Regions from separate parts of the Thioalbus denitrificans genome, predicted to be linked through region 2. Evidence: predicted binding sites of a transcription regulator. Region 2 holds the regulator's gene; the other holds the start of a gene.
The links. The regulator FNR, encoded in region 2, switches genes on or off when oxygen is low (the NO sensors DNR and NnrR bind a similar motif). The targets are predictions, from matches to a motif close to TTGATNTANATCAA.
Positions count from the first base shown of each region.

Region 1 (7,718 bases), 390 kb from region 2:
GGTGGCGGCCATGCCGGAGAGTACCACCGCGGTCACGGCCAGGGCGGTGCGCCGGGCCATGCTGCCGCCGGCGATGAACACCACCAGGAGGCCCTTCACCGTCGTGTTCACCAGGGCGGCGATGACGATGCCGTAGGCCGCCACGCCCGCCAGCAGGGTCCCGGGCACCATGCCGGCCAGCGACAGGGTGATGGCGTCCACGTCGGCGATGCCGGAGGCCGCGGCGAGCAGGTAGACGCCGAGATCGCCGTACCATTCCCGCAGGGCCACCGAGAGCAGCATCACCAGTGCCAGCACGGCGCCGAACTTCACCGCCGTGGCCAGCTCGAAGGGGTGGGACAGGCGCACCCGGGCCGGCAGCCGCGCGGCGCTGCGCCACAGCAGCAGCGCCGCCGCGTAACCCACCACCGCCATGACGCCCACGGGCACCAGCAGCGTGGGCAGCAACGCCGGGCTGACGGCGGCCACCACCAGCAGCAGGCGCGGGAACATGGTGCTGGAGGCGAGCAGCACCCCGGCGGCCAGCAGGGGCTGCAGCTCGGCGTTCTCCCGCCCCATGCGCGCCAGGCTCAGGGTCACCGCGGTGGAGGCGGCCAGCCCGCCGAAGGCGGAGGTGAAGAGGATGCCGCGGTCCGGACCGGCGATCTTGACGGCGAAGTAGCCGAACAGGGAGATGGCGGCGATGAGCACCACCATCCACCAGATGATGTAGGGATTGAGCGCCTGCCAGGGGCCGTAGCCCCGGTCGGGCAGGATGGGCAGCAGCACCACCGAGATCAGCAGCAGCTGCAGGGTCGCGTTGAGTTCCTGGGGCTCCAGCCGCCGCAGCCAGCCGTGCACCACCACCTTGAAGCTCAGCAGGGTGACCGTCACCACCGCCATGGCGGCCGCCGCCGCGGGATATCCCAGCTGCACCAGCGCCCCGAGGGCGAAGGCGACCAGGGCGGCGGCCTCGGTGGTGAAGCCGTAATCCCGGTCGCGCTGGACGCCGAGGTAGTAGCCCAGTCCCATCAGCCCGGTGAAGCCGAGCAGGGCGAAGCCGAGCAGCAGGGGATCCACCTCGCGGGCGATGAGCCCCCACACCCCGCCCAGCAGCCCGATGAGGCCGAAGGTGCGCAGGCCGGCGAAGCGTCCACCCTCCTCCGCCTCGCGGGTCTTCCAGCCCCGCTCCACGCCGATGAGCAGGCCGATGGCCAGCGCCAGTCCGAGATCGAGGAAGAGTTCCAGCTGGGTCATGAACGGATACTAACGCGTGGATTCGCGCAATAGCACCTGTCCGGGGCGCCGCGGCCGTGCATTGCCCGGCCGGAGGCCGGGGGGATGGAGCAGAAGGCGTTTCCCCCGCGGGGCGGGGCTGACGCCCGGGGTCTGCGTCTTCTGCGGGGAGCTGTGGCGGGTTCGCGCGGCGTGCGCCCTCGGCGCCATGCCGCCGGGAACGGCCGTTCGGCCGGGGCTGATCAGGCCGGTGCAGGGACCGGAACCGGGCAGGGCGGGGATCTCCCGGCCCTGCCGGTACGGTGCGGGTGGGGCCGGGATGACGGCACCCACCCGCGCAGGGTCGAGCGGGGTAACGTCCGCTCAGAAGCTGGTGCCGACGCCCACCATGAAGACCCAGGGATCGATCTCCACCTCACCCTGGTAGGTGCCGTTGCCGACGTTGGCGTCGGTGTTGATGTCGGCGTAATAGGCGGCGCCGTTCAGGAAGAAGCCGCTGCCGAGATCAACATCCACGCCCGCCACGCCGGCCAGGCCCCAGGAGTCGTCGAGGGAGATGTCGGTACCCGCCAGAGCCCCCTTGCCCTTGGTTTCGAAGAACGTGGTGTAGTTGATGCCCGCGCCCACGTAGGGCCGCACGGCACCCTGGGGATTGATGTGGTACTGCACGGTCACGGTCGGCGGGAGGTGCTTGGTCTCGCCGATGGTACCGGCGCCCGACAGGGTGCCGGCGCCCTTGATGGAGTGCTTGAAGGGGGTGGCGGCCAGGAGCTCGACACCGATGTTGTCGGTCACCATGTAGGTGAAGTTGAGACCGAGCTGGGTGTTGCTGCCCACGTCCACCTTGATGCCGGTGGGGTCGCCGTCGCTGTCCTTGAAATCTTCGCTGCTGGTGTTGGGGGAGACATGGGCCGCACCCGCACGGACCAGGATGTTGCCCGCCTCCACGGCCAGGGCGCTGGAGCTCATCAGGGCCAGGCCAGCGGCCACGGCCATCACACAGGAATTCTTTGCAAGCTTCATCTACGACCTCCCTCGAGTCGTTTCGGGGCCACCATGCGCCCCTTGGATAGGTGTGCGCGGCACGGAAACGCGCTTTCCATGCCTTGTGCCGCAAGGTCGGCGCAATGCCGACCGGGTGAGTTTTATGTGAACCAGTTCACAAAACAATGACACAAATCAAATATGGGTATTGTTGGTGCGTGAGTGCGTGAGTGCGTGAGTGCGTGAGTGCGTGAATGCGTGAATGCGTGAGTGCGTGAATGCGTAGGGTCGGATTCATCCGACCAGGCAACTTTTTTCCCTGGCCTCGTTTGTGTTTGTTGTGTGATGCGCCGCCGGTGCCCATCGATGGATGTTCCAGGCGGGTCACCACTTGCCCTGAACGAGAGATCAAGGCTTGCCTCCCTCCCTTTCGCATCGCGTTACAATGGAGCCTTTCCGCCCCCCTCCGCCGGAGACCCGGACCATGGCAGGTTCGTCGAAGAAGGTCATTCTCGCCGCCCTGGCCGGCAACGGCCTGATTGCCCTGACGAAGTTCGCGGCCGCCGCCATCACCGGCAGCTCGGCCATGCTCTCGGAGGGGATCCACTCCGTGGTGGATACCGGCAACCAGGTCCTGCTGCTCCACGGACTGCGCCGCGCCGGCCGGCCCGCCGACGCCCGCTTCCCCTTCGGTCACGGCAAGGAGGTCTACTTCTGGAGCTTCGTGGTGGCCATTCTCATCTTCGCGGTGGGCGCCGGCGTCTCCCTCTACGAGGGGGTGCAGCACATGCTTCGCCCGGTAGCGGTGGAGAATCCGCTGGTGAACTACGTGGTGCTGGGCCTGGCGCTGCTGTTCGAGGGCGGCGCCTGGGCGTTCGCCCTGCGCGAGTTCAGGCGCGGCAAGGGCAAGTGGGGCTACATCGAGGCGGTGCAGCGGGGCAAGGACCCCTCCCTGTTCGTGGTGCTGTTCGAGGATTCCGCCGCCATGCTCGGCCTGCTGGTGGCCTTTTTCGGCATCCTGCTGGCCCAGTTGACCGGCAATCCGCTGTGGGACGGGGCGGCTTCCGTGATCATCGGCCTGATTCTCGGCGGCACGGCCGCCTGGCTGGCATGGGAGACCCACGGACTGCTGATCGGCGAGAGTGCGAACCGCCGGGTGGTGGACGGCATCCGCGCCCTGGTGCGCCTGCGTCCGGGCGTGGAGCACGTGAACGAGGTGCTCACCCTGCACATGGGTCCGGAGTTCATCCTGGTCAACATCAGCGTCGATTTCGCCGACGATCTGCCCGCCGCTGCGCTGGAGACGACCATTTGCGCGCTCGATCGCGACATCAAGGCCTCCTTCCCCGGCGTGCGCCGGGTGTTCGTGGAGGCGGAGGCCAGGCGCCGGGGCCAGCCGCCGCCGGAGGCTCCCTGTCCGGGGCCGGCGCAGTCGGCCGCCACCACCGGGGGGTGAGGCGCCGCCCGCGGTCCGTGTTCCTCAGGCCGGGCCGCCCAGCCGGATCAATCGGCTGACCCGGAAGCGGTCCTCCGGCGGTTCACCCCGGCAGATGATGCTGATCTCCGTCACGGTGAACGCCAGGGGCTGCCAGTCCGCCTGCAGCGCCGCGAGCAGCGTTTCCGCCCGCCCCGCCGGTGCCTGGCCCACGCTGAGGTGCGGGCGGAACGTGCCGGGGCGGCGTTCACCGTAGCCGGGAGCGGCCTGGGCGAGGGCGGCCTGCAGGCGCACCAGGGCGGTGGCCGGCTCCGGCGCCAGCCACAGGGTGCAGCGGCCCTGGCGGTGGCGGAACAGGCCGAACCGCTCCAGCCGCACGGGGAACGGTGCAATCGCCGCGGCCGTCGCCGCGAGACGCCCGGCCAGTCCGGGCAGGAGATGCTCCGGCGCGAAGGGGTAGATCAGGTTGATATGGGGCATCCAGCGCCGGAACCGGCGATCGTGGACCGCGCGGATGGCCTCGATGGGCGGCCAGCAGGCCGTCGGCGGCAGGATGGCCACCGCGCTCCTGTGTGTGGTCTCCGGCATGGCGGACGCCTCGGCGACCCGGGTCGGGTTCGGGATGGGCGGGCGGTGCACCGGGTCCTGCGGCAAGGATTGCACAACAGGGCGACAACGGGAACGGGCGCGACCGGTACAATCCGGCGCGCCGTCATGATCGGGAGCATGGAGATGTTCGACGCGGCTGCAGGCTGATGGTTTTCCAGACAAGGAGGTAGTGCATGTCGCAATGGTATTTCAGCTATGACGGCGACCAGATCGGACCCCTGGACGACGCCCGGGCACGGGCCCAGGCGGCGTCACGGCCGGAGGGTCATGTATGGCGGGAGGGGTTCGCCGAGTGGCTGCCCATCCGCCAGGTGGGCGAGCTCTCCGGCGCGGCGGCCCCGGCGGTCGCGCCGCCGCCGCCCACGGTGCGCGGCGCCGACGAAATCGATTTCCGCATCATGGGCCACGAGATGCAGTACGTGGAGGTGGAGCTCGATCCGGGCGAGAGCGCCGTGGCCGAGGCCGGGGCGATGATGTACAAGGCCCCCTCCATCCAGATGGAGAGTGTCTTCGGCGACGGCTCCAGCTCCGGCGACGGCTCCTTCATGGGCAAGCTCATGGGGGCGGGCAAGCGGCTGCTGACCGGCGAGAGCCTGTTCACCACGGTCTTCACCCACACCGGCCAGGGCAAGGCCCACGTGGCCTTCGCCGCCCCCTACCCCGGCAACATCATCCCGGTGTCGCTGGCGAACGTGGGCGGGCTGCTGGTGTGCCAGAAGGACAGCTTCCTGTGCGCCGCCCGCGGGGTCTCCATCGGCATCCAGTTCCAGCGGAAGATCCTCACCGGCCTGTTCGGCGGCGAGGGCTTCATCATGCAGAAGCTGGAGGGGGACGGGCTGGTGTTCGTCCATGCCGGCGGCACGGTGGTGGAGCGGGAGCTGGGTCCGGGCGAGGTGCTGCACGTGGACACCGGCTGCGTGGTGGCCTACGAGGGCCAGGTGGCGTTCGATATCCAGCAGGTGGGGGGGATCAAGTCGGCCCTGTTCGGCGGCGAGGGCATCTTCTTCGCCGTGCTGCGCGGCCCCGGCAGGGTGTGGCTGCAGTCGCTGCCCTTCTCGCGCCTCGCAGGCCGGATGCTCGCCAACGCCCCCCAGCACGGCGGCGGCAAGGGCGAGGGCTCGGTCATCGGCGGCCTCGGCGATCTCTTCGGCGACCGCTTCAACAGCTGAGCCGGATGGTGCCGGATCGCTGCTCCGGCATCCCGCTCCTTACCCTTCACACCTCACGGGCGAAGCCTCAGCACTGCTCCCACGGCAGGCCGTGGTAGCGCCAGCCGCCGAGCGTGCTGCGGTGGTGCTGGTCGTCCAGCTCGCCCTCGAAGCCCTCGTCCACGTGGAAGACGGCCGGGAAACCCGCCTCGATGAGCGCCTTGCCGGCCTCCTTCGAGCGCTTGCCGCTGCGGCAGATGAGGATGACCGGGGCGCAGCCCTCGTCCAGTTCGCACACCACGCCGCCGAGCAGCACCTTGCGCACCTCGGTGACGAAATGGGGATTCACGGTCCAGTCCGGCTCGTCGATCCAGGGCACGTGCACCGAGCCCTTGGGGTGGCCCACGAACAGGTATTCCATCGTGGAACGGATATCGATGAGCACCGCGCGGTGATCCTCCTCCAGCAGCTTCCAGGCCTGCTGGGAGGTGAGATTCTTCAGATGGTGTTCGGTCATGGCAGTCTCTCTTCCCGGCCGGTGGTCCGGCCTCTCTGTTCCCGCTTATGAATGAATAAGAATATTTGATGGATGTATCAATGAAAAGCCCGGCTGAACTGTTTCTGATAAAGTAGCGGACATCCCACCGCCTTCCGGTGTCCGTCAGCGCCATGAGTGATTATCCCGCCTACATCCGCCCGCCCAAGAGCCTGCTGCGCCTGGTGGGGCGGGCCATCGCCGATTACCGGATGATACGGGACGGGGATCGGATCCTGCTCGGCCTCTCCGGAGGCAAGGACTCGCTTACCCTGCTGCACGTGCTGCTGCACCTGCAGCGCCATGCGCCGGTGCGCTTCGAGGTGGCGGCGGCGACGGTGGATCCGCAGATCGAGGGCTTCGAGCCGGGCCGGCTGAAGGCGATCCTGGCGGAGATGGGCGTGCCCTACCTCTACCGGGAGCAGCCCATCGCCGAGGAGGCGCGGACCCGCCTGCGGGGCGACTCCTTCTGCGCCTACTGCGCGCGCATGAAGCGCGGCATCCTCTACACGGCCTGCCGCGAGCAGGGCTACAACGTCCTGGCCCTGGCCCAGCACCTGGACGACCTGGCGGAGAGCTTCCTGATGTCCGCCTTCCATGGCGGCCGGCTGCAGACCATGAAGGCCCATTACCGCAACGATGCCGGCGACCTGCGCATCATCCGGCCGCTGGTCTACGTGCGCGAGCGCCAGACCGCAGCCTTCGCCGCCGAGGCGCCGCTGCCGGTAATCCACGACAACTGTCCCGCCTGCTTCAGCATGCCCACCCAGCGCGTCCACATGAAGCAGCTCCTGGCCCGGGAGGAGCGCGACAACCGGGCCCTGTTCCGCAGCCTGCTGACCGCCATGCGGCCCCTGATGGTGACGGCGGAGGGCATCCCCGGCGACGGCGCGGAGGCGGCGCCGCGCACGGGGCTGCGCCGCAGCGCCTGAGGTCCGGATGGGACTGCTGACGGTGGCCACCTTCGATCTCATGACCGATGCCCACATCGCCCTGGGGCGGCTCCGGGCGGAGGGCATCGAGGCCTGGCTGGCCGACGAGCACCTGGTGCAGACCGACTGGCTCTACAGCATCGCCGTGGGGGGCATTAAATTGCAGGTGCGGCCGGAGGACGCGGCCCGTGCGCGGGTCGTGCTGGACACCGACTACTCCGCGGAGATGGAGGACTGAGCCGTGTCGGACCGAGTTGCGGAACCCTGCCCTGCCGCCCCGCCGGCGGTCGGATCCCCTCCTCCACTGCACCAGGGATGATCACTGTCTGACGGCATGAAGGCCTTTCTCATCACCGCGTTGCTGCACCTGCTGTCCGCCCTGCCCCTGCGGCTGGCGCAGGGCGTCGGCGCCGGCCTGGGCCGGCTGCTCGGCTGGCTCCCCGGCGACATGCGCCGCATCACCCGGATCAACCTGGAACACTGCCTGCCGGATCTACCGGCCCGGGAGCGCGAGCGGCTGGCGCGGGCCAGCCTGGTGGAAGCCGGCCGGGCCTTCGCGGAGCTGGGGGCGATGTGGCTGTGGCGGCCGGAGCGGCTCCTGGCCCTGGTGCGCGAGGTGCGCGGTTGGGAGCAGCTGGAGCAGGCGCTGGCCACCGGACGCGGAATCATTGTCCTCAGTCCGCACCTGGGGGCGTGGGAGCTGGGCTCCCTCTACGGAGCGCCGCGGCACCCGCTCACCGCCCTCTACCGGCCGTTGCGCGTCCGGGCGCTCGACGACCTGGTGCGGACCGCTCGTGAGCGCACCGGGGCCCGGCTCATGCCCACCGACGGCAGTGGCGTGCGGGCCCTGTACAAGGCGC
Region 1 is NZ_QPJY01000001.1:192,262-199,979, forward strand. Features, by position in the region: gene DFQ59_RS00865 (MgtC/SapB family protein) at 1-1,236, opposite strand, end outside; gene DFQ59_RS00870 (OmpW/AlkL family protein) at 1,579-2,238, opposite strand; gene DFQ59_RS00875 (cation diffusion facilitator family transporter) at 2,684-3,655, shown strand; gene DFQ59_RS00880 (2'-5' RNA ligase family protein) at 3,680-4,222, opposite strand; gene DFQ59_RS00885 (TIGR00266 family protein) at 4,417-5,412, shown strand; gene DFQ59_RS00890 (rhodanese-like domain-containing protein) at 5,480-5,908, opposite strand; gene DFQ59_RS00895 (tRNA 2-thiocytidine biosynthesis TtcA family protein) at 6,061-6,858, shown strand; gene DFQ59_RS00900 (hypothetical protein) at 6,866-7,096, shown strand; gene DFQ59_RS00905 (lysophospholipid acyltransferase family protein) at 7,193-7,718, shown strand, end outside.
Region 1: the regulator FNR is predicted to act here: its motif matches at 2,385-2,398, upstream of DFQ59_RS00870 (OmpW/AlkL family protein).

Region 2 (7,718 bases):
CCGGGGTTGAAGACCGCGGCGGTGTTGATGGCCACCTTGTCGGCGCCGGCGTTGAGCATGCGCCGGATGTCGGCCACGGTGCGGATACCGCCGCCCACGGTGAGGGGGATGAAGACCTGGCTCGCCACCTGCTCCACCACGTGCACCATGGTCTCGCGGTCATCGGAGCTGGCGGTGATGTCCAGGAAGGTGAGCTCGTCGGCCCCTTCCGTGTCGTAGCGGCGGGCGATCTCCACCGGGTCGCCGGCGTCGCGGATATCGACGAACTTCACGCCCTTGACGACCCGGCCGTTGTCCACGTCCAGGCACGGGATGATGCGCTTGGCGAGTCCCATGACGTCAGGCCGCCGGGGGTGCGGCGGGGCCGAGCTCGTCGGCCAGGCGCTGGGCCTCGCCGAGGTCGAGGGTGCCCTCGTAGAGGGCCCGGCCGGTGATGGCGCCGATGATGCCGGGCTCGCCGGTCTCGCACAGGGCGCGGATGTCCTCCAGGCTGCTGATGCCGCCGGAGGCGATGACGGGGATGTTGACCGACTGCGCCAGCTTGACGGTCGCCTCCACGTTGACGCCGCTCAGCATGCCGTCGCGGCCGATGTCGGTGTAGACGATGGCCTCCACGCCGTCCTTCTCGAACCGCTGGGCCAGGTCGATGACATCGTGGCGCGAGAGCTTCGACCAGCCGTCGATGGCCACCTTCCCCTCCTTGGCGTCGAGGCCGACGATGATGTGGCCCGGGAACTCGAGGCAGATGTCGGAGATGAAGTGGGGGGCGTTGATGGCCTTGGTGCCGATGATGGCATAGCTCACGCCGGCATCCAGGTAGGTCTGGATGGTGTCCTCGTCGCGGATGCCGCCGCCCACCTGGATGGGCAGCTCGGGAAAGGCTTCGGCAATGCGGTGGATGATCTCGGCGTTGACCGGGCGTCCGGCGAAGGCGCCGTCGAGGTCGACGATGTGCAGGCGCCGGGCGCCGGCCTCCACCCAGCGGCCGGCGACGGCGACGGGATCCGCGGAGAATATGGTCTCGTCCTCCATGCGCCCCTGGCGCAGGCGCACGCATTTGCCTTCCTTCAGGTCGATGGCGGGAATTACCAGCATGGAACGTCCATCCTCGTTCGGGTCTCGGGTTGTCTGTCCGGCCTGTTGTCCGTCGCTCCGGCGGCCGGTTGCCGGCGCGGCTCAGTCCGTCCCGTCCCAGGCCAGGAAGTTCGCCAGCAGTTGCAGTCCTGCCTGCTGGCTCTTCTCCGGGTGGAACTGGACGGCGAAGAGGTTGTCCCGGGCCACCGCCGCGGTGAAGCGCAGCCCGTACTCGGTGCTGGCCGCGCTGAGCGCCGCGTCGGCGGGATCCACGTAGTAGCTGTGCACGAAGTAGAAGCGCGTGTCCTGGGCGATTCCGTTCCACAGCGGGTGCGGCCGGGTCTGCCGCACCTGGTTCCAGCCCATGTGGGGGATCTTCAGCCGCTCCCCGCTGCGGGGATCGGAGAGCCGCTCACCGAAGTACCGGACCGCGCCGGGCAGAACGCCGAGGCAGGGCGTGCCGCCGTTCTCCTCGCTGTGTTCAAGGAGCACCTGCATGCCCATGCAGATGCCGAGGAAGGGCTTGCCGGCGGCCGCCTCGCGGACCACATCCTCCAGGCCGCGGGACCGGATCTCCTCCATGCAGTCGCGGGCGGCGCCCACCCCGGGGAAGACCACGCGATCGGCGGAGAGAATCTCCTGCTCCACGTCCGTGACCCGCACGCGGGTTCCCGCCGGGGCCATGTGCTCCAGGGCCTTGGATACCGAGCGCAGGTTGCCCATGCCGTAATCGATTACCGCGACGCTGCTCATGCCGTACTGTACCGTGGCTGTGGTCGGAAGAAGGGTTCAGAGAACGCCCTTGGTGGAGGGGATGCCCTGGGCCCGGGGATCGGGTTCCGCGGCCATGCGCAGCGCCCGGCCGAGGGCCTTGAACAGGGTCTCCGCCACATGGTGGGCGTTGCTGCCGCGCAGGGCATCGAGGTGCAGGGTGATGCGGGCGTGGTTGACCAGCCCCTGGAAGAACTCCCGGAACAGGTCCACGTCGAAATCGCCGATGCGCGCGCGCGGGTACTCCACGTGGTACTCCAGGCCGGGACGGCCGGAGAAGTCCACCACCACCCGCGAGAGCGCCTCGTCCAGGGGCACATAGGCATGTCCGTAGCGGCGGATGCCGCGCTTGTCGCCCAGGGCCTGGGCCAAGGCCTGGCCGAGGGTGATGCCGATATCCTCCACCGTGTGGTGGGCATCGATGTGCAGGTCGCCGCGGGCCTCGATTTCGATATCGATGAGCCCGTGCCGCGCCACCTGATCGAGCATGTGGTCGAGGAACGGGATGCCGGTATCGATGCGGGCCGTGCCCGTGCCGTCCAGGTCGATGCTGACGGTGACCTGGGTTTCCAGGGTCTCGCGGTTGATGCGGGCGTTGCGCTGGGTCATGGTGCCGGGTACGCATTCGGATTGCACAAGCCTTATAGGATACCCTCAAGGCCGGCGGGCGTGAACCGCATTCGGATCACCGCTGGGGAGGTCCGGCGCGGTCGGATGAAGACTATGATTGATCCACATCAATAATCGGCACCATAATAAGGTAATACGGTGATTTATGGGCACGGCTCAGGACCTCGAGGTATCGATGGCCGGCAATGTGAAACTCAGTGTGGCAGGCCCCGGCGGCGCGGCGGTGGCTGACAAGCGTATCGCCTGTCAGGACTGCACCCTGTTCCAGCTCTGCCTGCCGCTGGGTATCGGCGAGGACGAGCTGGCCCTGCTGGACGAGGTGATCACCGCCCGGCGTTCGCTCAAGCGGGGTGAAATGCTGTTCCGCGGCGGCGCGCCGTTCCATGCCATCTACGCGGTACGCTCGGGATCGCTGAAGACCTATACCATCATGCAGGACGGCCGCGAGCAGGTGACCGGCTTCTACCTGCCGGGGGAGCTGGTGGCGCTGGACGCCATCAGCCTCGGTCGCCACCCGAGCTCGGCCAAGGCCCTGGAGAGCTCGAGCATCTGCGAATTCTCCTTCCAGGATTTCGAGCGCATGGGCGCCCGGGTGCCGGGCCTGCAGCGGCAGATGCTGCGGGTCATGAGCCGGGAGCTGCTCAACGACGAGCTGCTGCTGCTGCTGCTCGGCAAGAAGAGCGCCGAGGAGCGCCTGGCGGCATTCCTGCTCTCCCTGGCCATCCGCTTCCGCCAACGCGGCTTCTCCGCCACCGACTACAACCTGAGCATGTCCCGCAGCGACATCGGGAACTATCTCGGGCTGGCGGTGGAGACGGTCAGCCGCCTGTTCACACGCTTCCAGCAGGATGGCCTGCTGCGCGTGGAGCGGCGCCGAATCCGCATCCACGATATCGACCGTCTGTCCCTGCTGGCCGGGGACACGGCCCTTTCCGGCAGTCAGCGCATCGACAGTGCGGAGGTGCCGCAGAGCGAGCGCTGAGTGCCTGGTTTCAACCCGCAACCCGGATCCCGTCATGCCAGAACAGTGTTCACCAACCCCTGCAGGGAAGCACGGGACCAAGACCGAGGTCGCCTGCGAAGAGTGCGGGCTGTTCGGCTTCCTGCGTCTGCTCACCGTCATCGATCCCCAGGGCGAGCGCTCCGAACCCCTGGCGGGCGTCCTCTCCCGGCGCACGCGCATTCCCAAGGGTGAAACCCTCTATCGCCACGGTCAGCAGCTTCAGGCCGTCTACGCGGTCAAGTCCGGCGCCTTCAAGAGCTACACGCTGCTGGACACGGGCGAGGAACAGGTCACGTCATTCCACTTTCCCGGAGAGCTGATCGGGCTTGACGCCCTGAAGGGCAACCGCCATCAGTACACCGTGAAGGCGCTGGAGGACAGCAGCGTCTGCCAGCTGCAGTTCCGCGAACTCGAGCGTTCCGGCGTGCGCCTCGCGGAGTTCCGCGAGCAGATGATCAAGGCCATGAGCGAGAAGATCGGAGAGCAGTCCCGTCTGCTGCTGGTCTCCTCCCGTCCCTCGGCCGAGGAGCGCCTGGCCGCCTTCGTTCTCAACGTCTCCCGCCGCCTCGAAGTGCGCGGCTTCCCCTCCGAGGCTTTCCGTCTCGCCATGTCGCGCCAGGACATCGCCAGCTACCTCGGCCTGGCGGTGGAAACGGTGAGCCGGATGTTCAAGCGCTTCCAGGCCGAGGGGCTGCTCTCGGTCAGCGGCAAGCAGTTGCGGATTCTCAACCGGACCGCTCTCCAGTTGCTGGCAAAGGTTCGCGACTGATTCTGGAATATCAAATAAAACAATAGGATGTATTGATTCAGCGGAGGCGCCCCCGGGGCGCCTCCGACCCCACCTTCCCGCCCCCGGGTACAACTTGCGACCGATCAGTCGAAACATTGACAAAGATCAATGTTCACGTATCGTTGTCCGCTAATATGGCATCCAGTGCCAACTTCCGTGCACGAAATGGACGGTTGCCGACCGTCCTCGGCAGGCCGACTGGAAACAATTCGCGCCTGTGCTAAATCATTACAGAATGTGGGTGAAGGGGCGGGGGTGTGTGCGCCCTGGAATTTCGATACCCACGCGGCCGGAGTCGGGGAGGGCTGGTCAGGCCGCAGCAGGAGCCCGTAGGAAATCTGCGCAATTTGCACACACTCTAAGAAACGAGGAGAACAACCGTGGTGGAAGCGACAGTGGAGCAAAAGTACAACTTTGACGTTGTACGATGGTTCACCGTCATGGCGGTGGTGTACCTGGTGGTGGGCGCCCTGGTGGGCGTCTATATCGCATCGGAGCTGGCCTGGCCGGTGCTCAACCTGGACAATCCCTGGTTGAGCTTCGGGCGTCTGCGTCCGCTGCACACCAACGCCGTGATTTTTGCCTTTGGCGGCTGCGTTCTGATGGCCACCGGTTTCTACAGCGTGCAGCGCACCTGCGGCGTACGCGTGTGGAGCGACAAGATGGCCTGGTTCACCTTCTGGGGCTGGAACACCATCATCGTGCTGGCGGTGGTCACCCTGCCGCTGGGCCTGACCCAGGGCAAGGAGTACGCCGAGCTCGAGTGGCCCATCGACATCCTCATCGCCGTGGTGTGGCTGTCCTTCCTGGCCAACTTCGTCATGACCCTGGCGGTGCGGAAGACCTCGCACATCTACGTGTCCAACTGGTTCTACCTGGGCATGCTGGTGATGATCACCTACCTGCACGTGGTCAACAGCCTCGCCATCCCGGTGGGCCTGTTCACCTCCTACTCCCTCTTCTCCGGGGTGCAGGACGGCATGATCCAGTGGTGGTGGGGTCACAACGCGGTGGGCTTCTACCTGACCGCCGGCTTCCTGGGCATCATGTACTACTTCGTGCCCAAGCAGGCCAACCGTCCGGTGTTCTCCTATCGCCTGTCGGTGGTCCACTTCTGGGCCCTGATGTTCGGCTACGTCTGGCTCGGGCCGCACCACCTGCAGTACACCGCCCTGCCTGACTGGACCGGCTCCCTCGGCGCCGCCGTGTCGCTGGCCATGATCATCCCCTCCTGGGGTGGTGCGGTGAACGGCATGATGACCCTCTCGGGTGCCTGGGACAAGCTGCGCACCGACTACATCCTGCGCTTCCTCATCATCTCGCTCGCCTTCTACGCCATGTCCACCTTCGAAGGTCCGGTCATGTCGCTGAAGACGGTGAACGCCCTGTCCCACTACACCGACTGGACGGTGGGTCACGTGCACTCCGGCGCGCTGGGCTGGGTGGCCATGGTCGGCATGGGTGCGCTCTACCACCTGATGACCCGCATCTGGCACACGGAGATCTTCTCCGCCAAGCTGGTGAACCTGCACTTCTGGACCGCCACCATCGGCGCCGTGGTCTACATCGTCGCCATGTGGGTGTCCGGCATCATGCAGGGCCTGATGTGGCGTGCCTATGACGAGTACGGCACCCTGGCCTACACCTTCGCCGAATCCGTGGAGGCCATGCACCCGTACTACGCCATGCGTGCCATCGGTGGAATGATCTTCCTCCTGGGCGCCGTGATCATGCTGTTGAACACGGTTCTGACCATCCGCAAGTCGGTGGCCGAGGGCAGCCTGCGCGCCGCCCGTGCCGCGACCGCGACCGCTTAAGGGGGGGATTTCAGAGATGGCAGATCAGATCTACTCCACCCGTTTCCAGGACAAGCTGGAGCGGAATATCTGGGGCATGCTGATTGTGCTCGCCATTGTTCTTTCAGTGGGCGGCATCGTCGAAATCGTGCCGCTGTTCTTCCTGAAGAACACCATGGAGCACAACAAGTTCCCCGAAATCGTCTGGCAGCGTCAGGCCGGCCAGACCCTCAACGACTGGAAGGCGGGTGACGGCGTGCGTCCCTACACGCCGCTGGAGCTGGCGGGCCGGGATGTCTACCGGCGCGAGGGCTGCTACACCTGTCACTCCCAGATGGTCCGTCCGTTCCGTGACGAGAAGGAGCGTTACGGTCACTACTCCCTGGCCTCCGAGTCGATGTTCGACCACCCGTTCCAGTGGGGCTCCAAGCGTACCGGTCCCGATCTGGCGCGTGTGGGCGGGAAGTACTCGGATGACTGGCACCGCAAGCACCTCCGCGCTCCGCGTTCGGTGGTTCCGGAGTCCGTCATGCCGAACTACGTCTGGCTGGACAACGCCTACGTGGACGGCGCCACCATTGCGGCCCACATGAAGGGAATGCAGATGATTGGCGTTCCCTACACGGATGGTGATATTGCCTCCGCGGCTGACGCCGTGCAGGGCAAGACGGAGATGGACGCCCTGGTGTCCTATCTCCAGGTGCTCGGCACAATGGCAACGCTCGAGGAAGGCAAGGCCTACCGTGAGTAGTCTGCGGGAATATTTCCACACCGATTGGGAGGCGATGACCACCAACGACTGGATCGGTATGACGATCACGGTGGTCATCTTCCTCCTGATGGTGGGCCTGTATGTCTACGTCCTGCGTCCCAAGAACCGGGATCGGCTGGAATCGCACCGGCACATCCCGATGCTGGACGAGGACGAGCGCAATGAACGTGGAGGAAGACCATGACGGACAAAGTGTTTCCCGGTGAGAGCAATACCGGGCACGTGTGGGATGACAACCTGCGCGAACTGACCAACGATCCGCCGCGCTGGTGGACCATCGCCTTCTGGGCGAGCGTCATCTGGTGGATTGTCTACGGCATCATCTACCCGACCTGGCCGGTCAGTCTGGAGGGTGCCAACAAGGGCCTGCTGGGCTGGACCCAGATCCAGGAGTACCAGCAGGGCGTCGCGGAAATCCAGGCGGTCCGGGCCGAGTTCGAGGACCAGATCAAGGCCAAGACGGCCAAGGAGATCCTGGCCGACCCGGGTCTTACCGACTACACCGTCGCTTCGGCCAAGGTGCTGTTCGGTGACAACTGTGCCGCCTGCCACGCGGCCGGTGGTGCCGGCAACCCCGGTTTCCCGGTGCTGGCGGACGACAACTGGATCTATGGCGGCAGCATCGAGACGATCCAGCAGAGCATCACCATGGGTCGCCAGGGCGTCATGACCGCCCACGGCAAGATCCTGTCCGCGCAGGAGATCGATACGCTGGCCAACCTGGCAGTCAACCTCAGCCAGGGCAAGAGCGATCCTGATGGCATGACCCTGTTCACCCAGAAGGGCTGTATCGCCTGTCACGGCCCCGACGCCAAGGGCATGCAGGTGCTGGGTTCCGCCAACCTGACCGACAGCATCTGGCGGTTCACGCCGGGCGGTTTC
Region 2 is NZ_QPJY01000001.1:585,892-593,609, forward strand. Features, by position in the region: gene hisF (imidazole glycerol phosphate synthase subunit HisF) at 1-335, opposite strand, end outside; gene hisA (1-(5-phosphoribosyl)-5-[(5-phosphoribosylamino)methylideneamino]imidazole-4-carboxamide isomerase) at 340-1,095, opposite strand; gene hisH (imidazole glycerol phosphate synthase subunit HisH) at 1,177-1,827, opposite strand; gene hisB (imidazoleglycerol-phosphate dehydratase HisB) at 1,864-2,454, opposite strand; gene fnr (fumarate/nitrate reduction transcriptional regulator Fnr) at 2,699-3,457, shown strand; gene DFQ59_RS02800 (helix-turn-helix domain-containing protein) at 3,492-4,247, shown strand; gene ccoN (cytochrome-c oxidase, cbb3-type subunit I) at 4,652-6,085, shown strand; gene ccoO (cytochrome-c oxidase, cbb3-type subunit II) at 6,102-6,815, shown strand; gene DFQ59_RS02815 (cbb3-type cytochrome c oxidase subunit 3) at 6,808-7,020, shown strand; gene ccoP (cytochrome-c oxidase, cbb3-type subunit III) at 7,017-7,718, shown strand, end outside.